2 regions of the Delftia sp. RIT313 genome follow, and region 2 is predicted to be linked to the other one. Evidence: predicted binding sites of a transcription regulator. Region 2 holds the regulator's gene; the other holds the start of a gene.
What was found. Region 2 encodes LexA, which represses DNA repair genes until DNA is damaged. Its sites were predicted from a motif close to ACTGTATNNNNATACAGT; they were not measured.
Positions count from the first base shown of each region.

Region 1: the regulator LexA is predicted to act here: its motif matches at 1,919-1,936, upstream of BW39_RS10900 (VRR-NUC domain-containing protein).

Region 1 is NZ_JFYT01000040.1:74,852-79,941, reverse strand. It holds gene BW39_RS10905 (helicase C-terminal domain-containing protein) at 1-210, opposite strand, end outside; gene BW39_RS10900 (VRR-NUC domain-containing protein) at 207-1,883, opposite strand; gene BW39_RS10890 (hypothetical protein) at 2,378-3,085, opposite strand; gene BW39_RS30270 (Com family DNA-binding transcriptional regulator) at 3,095-3,262, opposite strand; gene BW39_RS10885 (helix-turn-helix transcriptional regulator) at 3,662-4,414, opposite strand; gene BW39_RS10880 (Ig-like domain repeat protein) at 4,644-5,090, shown strand, end outside.
Region 2 is NZ_JFYT01000035.1:254,056-259,145, forward strand. It holds gene crcB (fluoride efflux transporter CrcB) at 1-38, shown strand, start outside; gene BW39_RS08615 (AAA family ATPase) at 217-774, shown strand; gene BW39_RS08620 (FecR domain-containing protein) at 822-1,793, opposite strand; gene BW39_RS08625 (sigma-70 family RNA polymerase sigma factor) at 1,798-2,274, opposite strand; gene BW39_RS31515 (hypothetical protein) at 2,355-2,501, opposite strand; gene BW39_RS08630 (hypothetical protein) at 2,529-2,951, opposite strand; gene lexA (transcriptional repressor LexA) at 3,114-3,788, opposite strand; gene BW39_RS08640 (asparaginase) at 3,887-4,876, shown strand; gene adk (adenylate kinase) at 4,969-5,090, opposite strand, start outside.

The sequences.
Region 1 (5,090 bases), on a different contig from region 2:
GAAGCCGTCGGCGCGGCCGCGCACGCGCAGGTCGCCGTACTCACCGGTCAGGCTGATCTCGGTCTCGTAGTCCTTGCCCCTGCGCGACTGCACCAGGCTGTGGCCGGCCATGCCCTCCAGCGCGCTGGGCGCGGGTGTGAAGCGCAGGTCCAGGTCGCCCGCGCGCGCCGTGAACTCGCACAGCGCGCGCACGGCCACGGTGTAGCTCACGCGGCCTCTCCCAGCGGCTGGCCGCGCCACTGCACATGGCACACGCGCACGGGAATGCCGTGCTCGGCACAGTACTGCAGCCAGCGGATCTGGTTGTCCTGCAGCTTGTCGCCGGGGGCCTTGGCCTCGACCAGTTCGTAACGGCGCTCGGCCGGCCAGAAACGCACCAGATCGGGAAAGCCCGTGCGGTTGGCCTGCACGTCGCGCAGCAGCCGCGCAAAGAACAGCTTGAGGTGGGCGGCTGGAATGCAGTCCAGCGCCAGCGCCAGCAGCGGCGCGCTCAGCGTGCCCCAGAACACGAAGGGCGACTGCAGGCCCTGCTTGTCGGCATGGCGCTGCACGATGACCTCGCGCCAGCTGCCATCGTCCAGATGCGCCAGGCATTCCTCGAACAAGGCTGCGCGGCGCTGCACGAAGTCGGGCGCGGACAGGTCGGCCGGGCCGCTCTGGAAGGGGTGGAAGAAGGCGCCCGGCAGCGGCGCGAAGATGGCCGGCCAGCACAGCAGGCCGAACAGCGAGTTGATGAGCGCGTTCTCCACATAGAACACCGGCGCGGAGTCGCTGTGCCAATGGTCGCGCAGCACGTATTCGACCGATGCGGGCCGCGCCGGCAGCTCCAGCTCCACGTCCATGCGCATCTGCGCCACCACGGGCGCCAGCGCCGCCGCACGCCCGCGCGCGCCCTGCCCCAGGCTGCGGCGCAGGCGCGGCAGCATGCGCGCCACGCGCTGCAGTTCCTCGTCGCTCTCGGGCTGGGCCTGGGCGGCCTGGGCCAGCGCCATGGCATCGGCAAAGCGCTCCATGCGCTCGTACACACGCATGCGCCGGTGGCGGGCGCCGGGGTAGCGGCTTTGCGCATAGGCCTGCTCGGCACGCCCCCAGTCCTGCATGCGTTCGCAGGCCTGGCCTATGCGCAGCAGCACCTTGGCGCGGCGCTGCTCCAGCCAGGCATTGCCGCTGGCGCAGCCGGCCACCTGCTGCAGCAGCGCGTCGATCTCCACGCCCTCATCCAGCGCCGCGCGGCAGGCCTGCAGGGCCAGGTAGCCATCGACATTGGCACGCGACTGGAAGGCCCGCGACGCCGAATCGAAGGCCACGGCCTCGTAGCGGAACACGCCCAGGTCGGCCAGCACGAATTCCGACCAGTCCTGGTAGAGGTTGCCGAAGAACATCAGCCGAAAGCGCTCGCACAGCGCGCCCACCATCACGCGCCAGGCGGCTTCGCCGGCTCCGACGCCCTGGGGCTGCCATTGCGCATAGGGCCTGGGCGCCTCATGCAGAGGCTGCAGGGCCTGCAAAAGCTCGGCCTTGCGCAGGCCTGAGTGAACGGGTGCGCCGGCGAACAGCTGCAGCAGCTCGGGCTTGGTGTGCAGCGCAAACAGCTCCTCCAGCGCCATGGGGTGGTCCGCGTCCAGCCAGCCCAGCTCCAGCAAGGGCGCGGCTGCCTCGGCAATGCCGGGGATCTCTTCGTACACCAGCTTGCCAGCCCGAAACCACGGCCCGCGCCGCATCAGCAAACGCACCATCAGCGCCTGCGAGGGCTGGGGCAGCTGCGTGAAACGGGTGAGGAATGCCTGCTCGGGCGCGTCCAGCAGATCGCCGTAACGCTGGCCAATCCAGTCCAGCGCGCGCTGGAAGTTGTGCAGGTAGTAGAAGCGGTGGGGAGGGAGCATGGGCCTGGCAGATCGGGCAGCCAGGCCGCTCGAAAACTGTATCTTTATACAGTCATCATAGCAAAACAGGAGTGACCACTTCGGAGGGAAGCGCGCTTGTCTGCAGGCTGGCGCAAGCCCAGAATTGCATCTGTTTTGATGACAGAGGGCCCGCCATGCGGATCACTGTGACGATCGACGATGCCTTGTACGAAGAAGCCCTGAAGATGTTGGAGCCAGGCATGGACGAGGCAGATCTGTTCCAACAGGTCCTCAGAACTTTCGTGAGGGTGCAGGCAGCCAAACGCCTCGCAGCACTTGGCGGCAGGGCAACCGATATGCCGGATTCCCAGGAGATTGCGTGTCGCTGGCCCTCGCCTACAGACTAGCTTTCCACCAAAGGCCGCACGATGCGCAACGCATGGCAGCATGCGTATTGACCACCCCCTGCCAGGAAGACCAGGGCATGGCGGCGATACGGCCACACGCTGCCCTGGGACCCGCTCTCAGATCACTTACGGATTGGCTATCACCTCGTCAGCATCCGACCAATAGCTGATCAGGCGTGTATAGACAAAGCCGGCGGCAGGCTTGTTTGGATCACTGATGCTGAACAACACCACCTTGCCTGCGTCACGGGAGTCATAGTTGGCCGAGTAATCCGACCAGAAGGTTGGCAGGCTGAATACGGTCTGGCCCGTACTCTTGTCCGTTGCCCGGACTGCGTGGCCGATGCTGCCGTTCTTGGAAATGCTTTCGATCACCAGTCGATACCAGCGCAGTTCCTCGAGCTTGGCCTCGCCGATGGCACCACGCGGATATTGAGCGGACGGACGATGGTGCGAGTCACCGTTGTCCTTGGTGTTGGTGATCTCAATTTCCTCAAGCGCCACGCTGCCTGGCGAATAGCCCCAATTGCCCGCAATGACAGCACCGCCACGGTTGTCACCCGCCACACTGTATGAGCCTTTGTGCCTGGCAATGATGCCCATGTGGCAAGCGGCCAGATAGCCATCGCTGAAGCGCACATCCATCACGATGGTGTGGCGGTTGTTGGCAGGGTTGTAGTTGGCAGGACGCCCCGTGTTGTCGAACACGAGCGCATGCGGATTGATATGCCGCGAATCGTAAGCAAGAGGGAAACCCGTCGTGCTTTTGTACTGCTGGATGTTGTCCGGCGGCATGTACTGATCCGAGACGAGAACCTTGGAAACTTGAGCCATGGAGGCCTCCTATTCAATGGATGGAGTCGAAGGCGCTCGGCGGCACTCGGGTGGGGGGTTCGCTTGGACCCTCAGGGAATTCAACGTGCCGCAACGCGGGCACTTGATGTTCAGTAGCTGAAAGACGCCCATGGCGAGCTTTCGATTGCAGTTCGCGCATCTCACTTCCTGCTCCATGCGCTGCCTCACTGCAATGGTTGAAACAACATGCCGTCGAACACCAGAAATGGCAACGTACCGCCGCTGAGAAGGACGGCGTTGAAGCCGACAGGAGAGCAACTGGCAAAACAAAACATGAGGCCTCGGCACAGTGGATTTCAGGAAGTCCGCCGTATGGCTTGGGCGGACTTTTATTGTGCTGGCGCGAAACCTGTAGGTAAAACTGTGCCGGACGTAGCTGCACCGCTTACGTCGAGCAAGCCTGTGGTCGCGGGACAGGCGCCTGCACGCGCTGGCCCAGCGGTTTGGCATTGCTTACCTGAGCGTCCTGCCGTAGGGCCGGTTTCCCTGCTTCTCGAATGGCTGGGCCCCGCGCACGGCGCTCGCGCGGGTTCGCACAAGCGCGCGCGACACGCGCTAGAAATCCGGCCTGCGCATCCTCGACAAGGCGTCCTGCCGATTGGCGGCTCCCAGCTTGCGGTAGATGTTTTCCAGGTGCCGCTTCACCGTGCCTGTACGCAACTCCAGCATGGTGGCGATTTCTGCGTTGGTGTTGCCGTTGGCGACCCATTGCAGCACTTCACGTTCGCGCGGGCTCAGCACGTCGGCAGCCGACGAGTCCGGTGAGAGCGCCTGCCATGCCGCCTGGCTGATTCGCTGCTGCTGGCTCAGGCGCCGCCACTGCGCCTGCGCATGCGGCCCCAGCAAGGTCAGCGCCATGCGCTCCGCAGCGGTGTAGCCGCGCGAGGCGCGTGTGACATTGAGGGTCAGCATCGCGCCGTGGCCCAGGTCCACGTCCAGTGCGAGTCCGTCCTGCTGGCCGACCTGGGAGTAGGCCTGGGCATAGAGCGCCGTCCTCTGCCATTGCCCGCGAGTCAGCAGGTCTGAAATGCTGGCGGCCTGCGTCTGGCGCTGCCGATACAAGGGGTTGTCGGCCAGATACCGGTGCACCGCAGCGTTGACTTCGGAGGAAATGGCCCGCACCGGATCGTAGGCCGTGTAGCCACGGACTTCTGCAATGCCGGAGAAATCCACCACCCGAATGTCACCCGGCACCACCAGGCGCAGCGCGTGCAGCAAATGCGTGGCCAGCGCGTGCAGATCGGGCGCGCCGTGCACCGCGAGGATGGCCTGATTGAGTTGCCCCAGTTGCTGCGTTGACAGGGTCATGTCGCGGAATCCAATGGCGTGCTCGAGGTGCTGGCGATAGGTGGGCCGGCTGAGGCCGCATTTTCAGGCCTGCGATGTGCCGTCGGCACATTTTCACGATCTTCGCAGAAAGCTAAGGTCACGCGGTCCGCAACAACAGCGCGCGGGTCTGCCCGGAACACGCAGCGCAACGGGAGGAACCGTGCACGCTTTTCTTCACAGACCCCTTCGACGCCTCTGGCTTCTGTCAGTGCCTGGCGCGCTGTGCAGCCTGCTGGCACTCAATGGCCAGACCGCGACCATCGTGGTCAATACCACGGACAACACGCCCGGTGCAGCGGACTGCAGCCTGAATGAGGCATTGACCAGTGCCCAGATGGATGACGGCAGTTGGGGCAACGGCGCATGCATATCGGGCAATGGCGCGGACACCATCGTGTTCGACCCGGCCGTCTTTCCGGCAGGCAGCCTCACCGCCATTGCATTGGCAGGCCATTCCATCGATCTCAACTTCACCACCTCGGACATCACGATCGACGGGGACCAACGGGTGGCGCTCGATGGGGGCAATGCCTCCCGCCTGGTGTCGGCCCAGGGCAGCGGTGTCCAGCTCACGCTGCGCGGGCTGACACTGCGCGGCGGGCAGACCGCCGCCGGTGAAGACGGCGGCGGCATCTACCTGGACAGCGGCGTCATC
Region 2 (5,090 bases):
TTGCGGGGTTGGGGCTGGTGCGCATGGTGGCCCATTGAGACACCGTGATTGCGCTATGCTGTGTGCCATGGCCCGCCTGAACGCAACGCAGATTATTCGCACCATCCATTGGATGGTGGGTTAGCCAGCGGCCTTCAGCGCCATGCAACCCGCCCAGAGGAGGCGGGTTTTTTCATTCCGTCTCCGGGGTTTTCTCAAGCCTTTCAGGAGATGGATATGCAGGTTTCCGAACAGTCCCGGCCCCGTTGCGCAGAATATGCCGATGCCCCTGCCGCCAACGCGCGGCTTGCCACGCTGCACATGGTCTGCGGCAAGATCGGCTCGGGCAAGTCAACGCTGGCGCGGCAATTGGCGGCCGGGCCCGGAACGGTGTTGGTCAGCGAGGATTCCTGGCTGGCCGGCCTGTACCCCGGCGAGATGCAGTCGGTGGCCGATTACGTGCGTTGCAGCACGCGGCTCAAGGGGTTGATGGGGGCGCATGTACAGGCGCTGCTGGACGCTGGCGTGTCGGTGGTGCTGGATTTTCCGGCCAATACCCTGGAGGGGAGGGGGTGGGCGCGCAGCGTGTTCGAGAAAGTGGGCGCCTCGCACCGCCTGCATTTTCTGGATGTGCCTGACGAGGTCTGCAAGCGGCGCTTGCGTGTGCGCAATGCGGCAGGCGAGCATCCATTTCAGGCCAGCGATGAGCAATTCGATCTGATCACGAGCTACTTTGTCGCGCCCTCCGACGAGGAGGGCTTCGACGTGGTGCGTCACCCGTACGCGCCTGTCTGAAGTGCCGGCCTGGAAAAGAGACTTCGCCACGGCCCCATCCCATCATCTCAGCTTGATCGCGCTTGCACCTCCACCCAATAGCGGGTGCGGGTTCGCAGTTGCAGAGGAAAGCGGCTGACGAGCGCGGCCAGGGCGCGATCCGTGTCATCCACGGGAAAGGCGCCCGAGACAGGCATCCCGGCGACCTCGGCCGAGCAGCCCAGGTAGCCGGGCCGGTAGCGGGCAAGGGCGTCAATCAGCTGGCCCAACGGCATGTCCAGCGCGACCAGGCCGCCTTCATGCCAGCTGGCTGCAAAGGGGTCTGCGGACGTGGGCGGCTGGGTGGCGCTGGACGAGAAGGCGGCCTGCTGTCCGGCCTGCAATTGCGCGGAGGGCGCATCGCTGTCCAGAGGCTGCAGGCGCACGGCCTTTTCCTGCACGGTGACGTGGCACAGGCCATCGTCCGCAAGATGGACCGTGAAGCGCGTGCCCAGGGCCAGTACGTGGCCTTGCGGGGTCTGCACGCTGAAGGGGCGGCCCAGTGCGTCGGGCTCGGTGGCGACGAGGATGCGACCACGGTGCAGGCGCAGCAGGCGCTGGCGGTCGTCGAAAACGGTGTCCAAGGCGGTTGCCGTATCCAGGGCCACCAGGGAGCCGTCGGGTAGCTTTAGATCCCGGCGCTCGCCCGTGGCTGTGCGCTGCCCGGCCTGCCAGCTTTCCAGTGGTGCGCCTTTCCAGGCCATCCAGGCCGTGGCGCCGCTGCCCAGGCCCAGAGCCACGCCGCGCACTACGGAGCGGCGGGTGGGCGAGGCGCGACGGCCCAGCGCCTGGCGCGCCAGGGGGGCGGGCAGATGCGACAGTTGCGCGGTGACGGATTGCACGCGCAGCCAGGCGCGCTGGTGGGCGGGATCGGCCTCATGCCATTTTTGCCAGTCCTGTTGCAGGCCTGCTGTGGCAGAGGCGCCGCGCAGTTTCACGTGCCAGGCGGCGGCCTCATGCAGGGCGCGGCGGTCGTTGCCTTCCAGATGTCTCTCGCCCATGTGGCTATGCCAGGACCAGGCAGCAATGCTCCATCGCCCGGGTCAGGTAGTTGCTGACGGTGCGCAGCGATACACCCAGGCGCTGGGCGATCTCTGGGTAGCTCAGTTCCTCGAACTGGGCCAGCACGAAGGCTTCGCGAACCTTGGGGGGAAGACCCTGGAGCATGCGGTCCACATCCAGCAGGGTCTGCTGGACGATGGCCTGCTCTTCGGGCGAAGGCGCCAGCGATTGCGGCAACTGGGCCAGATAGTCCAGATAGGACTGCTCCAGCGTGCGGCGGCGAAACAGGTCGGCGACCAGGCCCCGGGCGATGGTGGCCAGGTAGCGCCTGGGTTCGCGGATGTCCTGCTGCGGCAGGGGCGAGCGCAGCAGACGCACAAAGGTGTCCTGGGCCAGGTCGGCGGCATCGTCACGGTTTCCCAGGCGTTTGCGCAGCAGGCTTTCCAGCCAGGGATGGTGGTTCTGGTAGAGGCTGTGCACGGAGAAGGCTGGGGCGGAGGAGGCGGGCGCAGTGGCAATCGCTGCTGCAAAAGATAATAAGAATGATTATCAATTATCTTTCAGGCCGGCGCCCCTCCCGCAAAGAGGGCGTCCACTTGTTGCATGTGCGCTACAGGGCAGTGGTGGCCGCCAGCCTGCACCAGCTTTGCGCAGGCCGATTCCTCGTGCGGCACGCGGTCCGCGCCGCCCAGGTTTGTGTCGTGCAAGGTGTGTCGCACACCTTGCATCGGGCCTCAGTTGGCTGCCGGTCCGCCATGCGCCTCCATGCGCTCCAGCGCAGCGCAGACATCCGCCATGCGCCCGGAAATGAACAGGCATTCCGGCTGTTCCTGCGGCGACCGCTGGATGATGCGCAGGCCTGAAGGCTGCTCAGGTGCGGATTGCAGGGCGGGCTGCGTCGGCAGCAAGGGCAGGATCAGCTGGGCATCTCCATGGTCTGCAGCGCGTGCGGCCTTGCCGCGGCGCTGCTGGCTGCGCCGGCGTGCCTTGCTGAAAGAGATCACGTTGGCGGGCTCGGGTGCTGCAGCAGGTAATGGCTGGCACGCAGGGGCTTGTGCAAGTGGCATGGCCGACTCCATGGCGGTCGCAGTCAGGCGGATGCCATGTGCCAGGCGCAGGAAGGAAAAAGAAGACAGTGTTGGCAGAGCGAATCCCATGTGACGACTCCTGTTGGCGTGTTTCAAAGAGGCATGGACACAGGCAGGATTGCGGTTTGCGGGCAAAGCTCCGCCCAGGGCGAAGCTCCAAGGCTTCGCGCCTACCACCTGGGCGGTGCGTGAAATGGGGTGAGGCGGCCGAAGAAGGGCCGCCAGTCCGGCTTACATGGACATGCTGTTGCGGATCAGCCCCACGGCCAGGCCTTCAATGGCAAAGGCCTCTTCGGGGGCGACGCGGATCACCGGGTAATCGGGGTTTTCCGGCAGAAGTTCCACGCCCTGCGTGGTGCGGCGCAGGCGCTTGACGGTGACTTCATCACCCAGGCGCGCCACGACGATCTGGCCGTTGCGGGCTTCGTGTGCGGACTGCACGGCCAGCAGGTCACCGTCCATGATGCCCGCGTCGCGCATGGACATGCCGCGCACGCGCAGCAGATAGTCGGGGCGCGTCTGGAACAGGCTGGGCTCGACGGAATAGGTTTGGTCGATGTGTTCCTGCGCGAGAATGGGCGAGCCCGCCGCAACGCGGCCCACCAGGGGCAGCATCAGCGGCGCCAGGGCCGACAGCGGCAGTCCGAAGCTGGTGCCGCGCGCGGCATTGATGTTGCGCACGGTGTCGGTACGCAGGCGAATGCCGCGCGAGGTGCCGCTGACCAGTTCGATCACACCTTTGCGGGCCAGGGCCTGCAGGTGTTCCTCGGCAGCGTTGGCGGACTTGAAGCCCAGCGTGTTGGCGATTTCCGCGCGGGTGGGAGGCGCGCCCGTGCGGGAGATGGCGGCCTGGATCAGGTCCAGGATCTGTTGCTGGCGGGCGGTGAGCTTGGGATGGTCGAGCATGGCGTGCGTCCGGTCCTTGAGGGCAGATGGCAGGCTGGGAGGCCATCTGATGATTTATACAGTATCTGTATTTTTAACCAGTTTTCCAAGAGGTGCAAGTGGGGCAGTCAAAGTTGGTGATTCTGGGCACGGGCGGGACCATCGCCGGCCGGGCGGATTCGCAGTCGCAGGGCGTGGGGTACAAGGCCGGGCAGATCACGGTGCAATCGCTGCTGGAGGCTGTGCCGGACCTGGAGCAGCAGGCGCTGGGACCCGTGCAGACGCAGCAGATCGCGCAGGTGGACAGCAAGGATATGGACTGGCCCGTGTGGCGCGCGTTGCTGCGCGCCTGCACGCAGGCACTGGAGGATTCGGACACACGCGCCGTGGTGATCACGCATGGAACGGACACGCTGGAAGAGACGGCCTGGCTGCTGCACAGCCTGCTGCCGGCCACCAAGCCCATTGTGTTGACCTGCGCCATGCGCCCGGCCACGGCTCTGTTGGCTGACGGACCGCAGAATCTGCGCGATGCCGTGACCGTGGCTGCCAGCGGCGGGCGCAGCGGCGTATGGGTGGTGGCAGGCGGCGAGGTGCATGCGGCAGCCCAGGTGCAGAAGGTCCATCCCTACCGGCTGCAGGCAATGCGCTCCGTGGAAGGCGGGCCGCAGGCGTTGGTGGAGGAAGGGCGTGTGCGCTGGCTGGTGCCCGATGCGCCGTCCTCCCCCGCCGCGCCGTCCACGGGGGCCATGGTGCCTGCGGCCATGTCATCTGATCTGCTGGCGCTGGATGAGCTGCCCTGGGTCGAGGTGGTGTTCAGCGGCGCCTTGGCGCGTGCCAGCGGCGTGGATGCGCTGGTGGCGGCAGGCGTGCGTGGCATCGTCGTGGCTGGCACGGGCAATGCGACGGTTCACGAAAGCATGGAAGCGGCCTTGCAGTGTGCCCGCGACAGGGGTGTCTGGATCTGGCGAGGCACGCGCTGTGCCGAAGGCCTGCCCGTGGCCTCCGGCCTTGGGACCAACCCGGCAGAGGCCGATCTGGCGCATCTGCCCGTGGCAAAGGCTCGGATTGCGATGATGCTGGCGCTGGCAGCGCAGCCGCGCGATTGAGCCGGGCGATGACGCCGGCATTTCTTCAGTTGCTGGCGGTCAACAAAAAAGCACCCGGCGGGTGCTTTTTTCGTTGCGGCACATGGCCTGCATCACTCAGCCAGTGCAGCCAGTGCGCGTTGGGTGATGTCCTCGACCGAGCCCAGGCCGCTGATGGCGCGGTACTTGGGTGCCGCTGCGGCTTCCTTTTCGGCCCATGCGCGGTAGTAGTCCA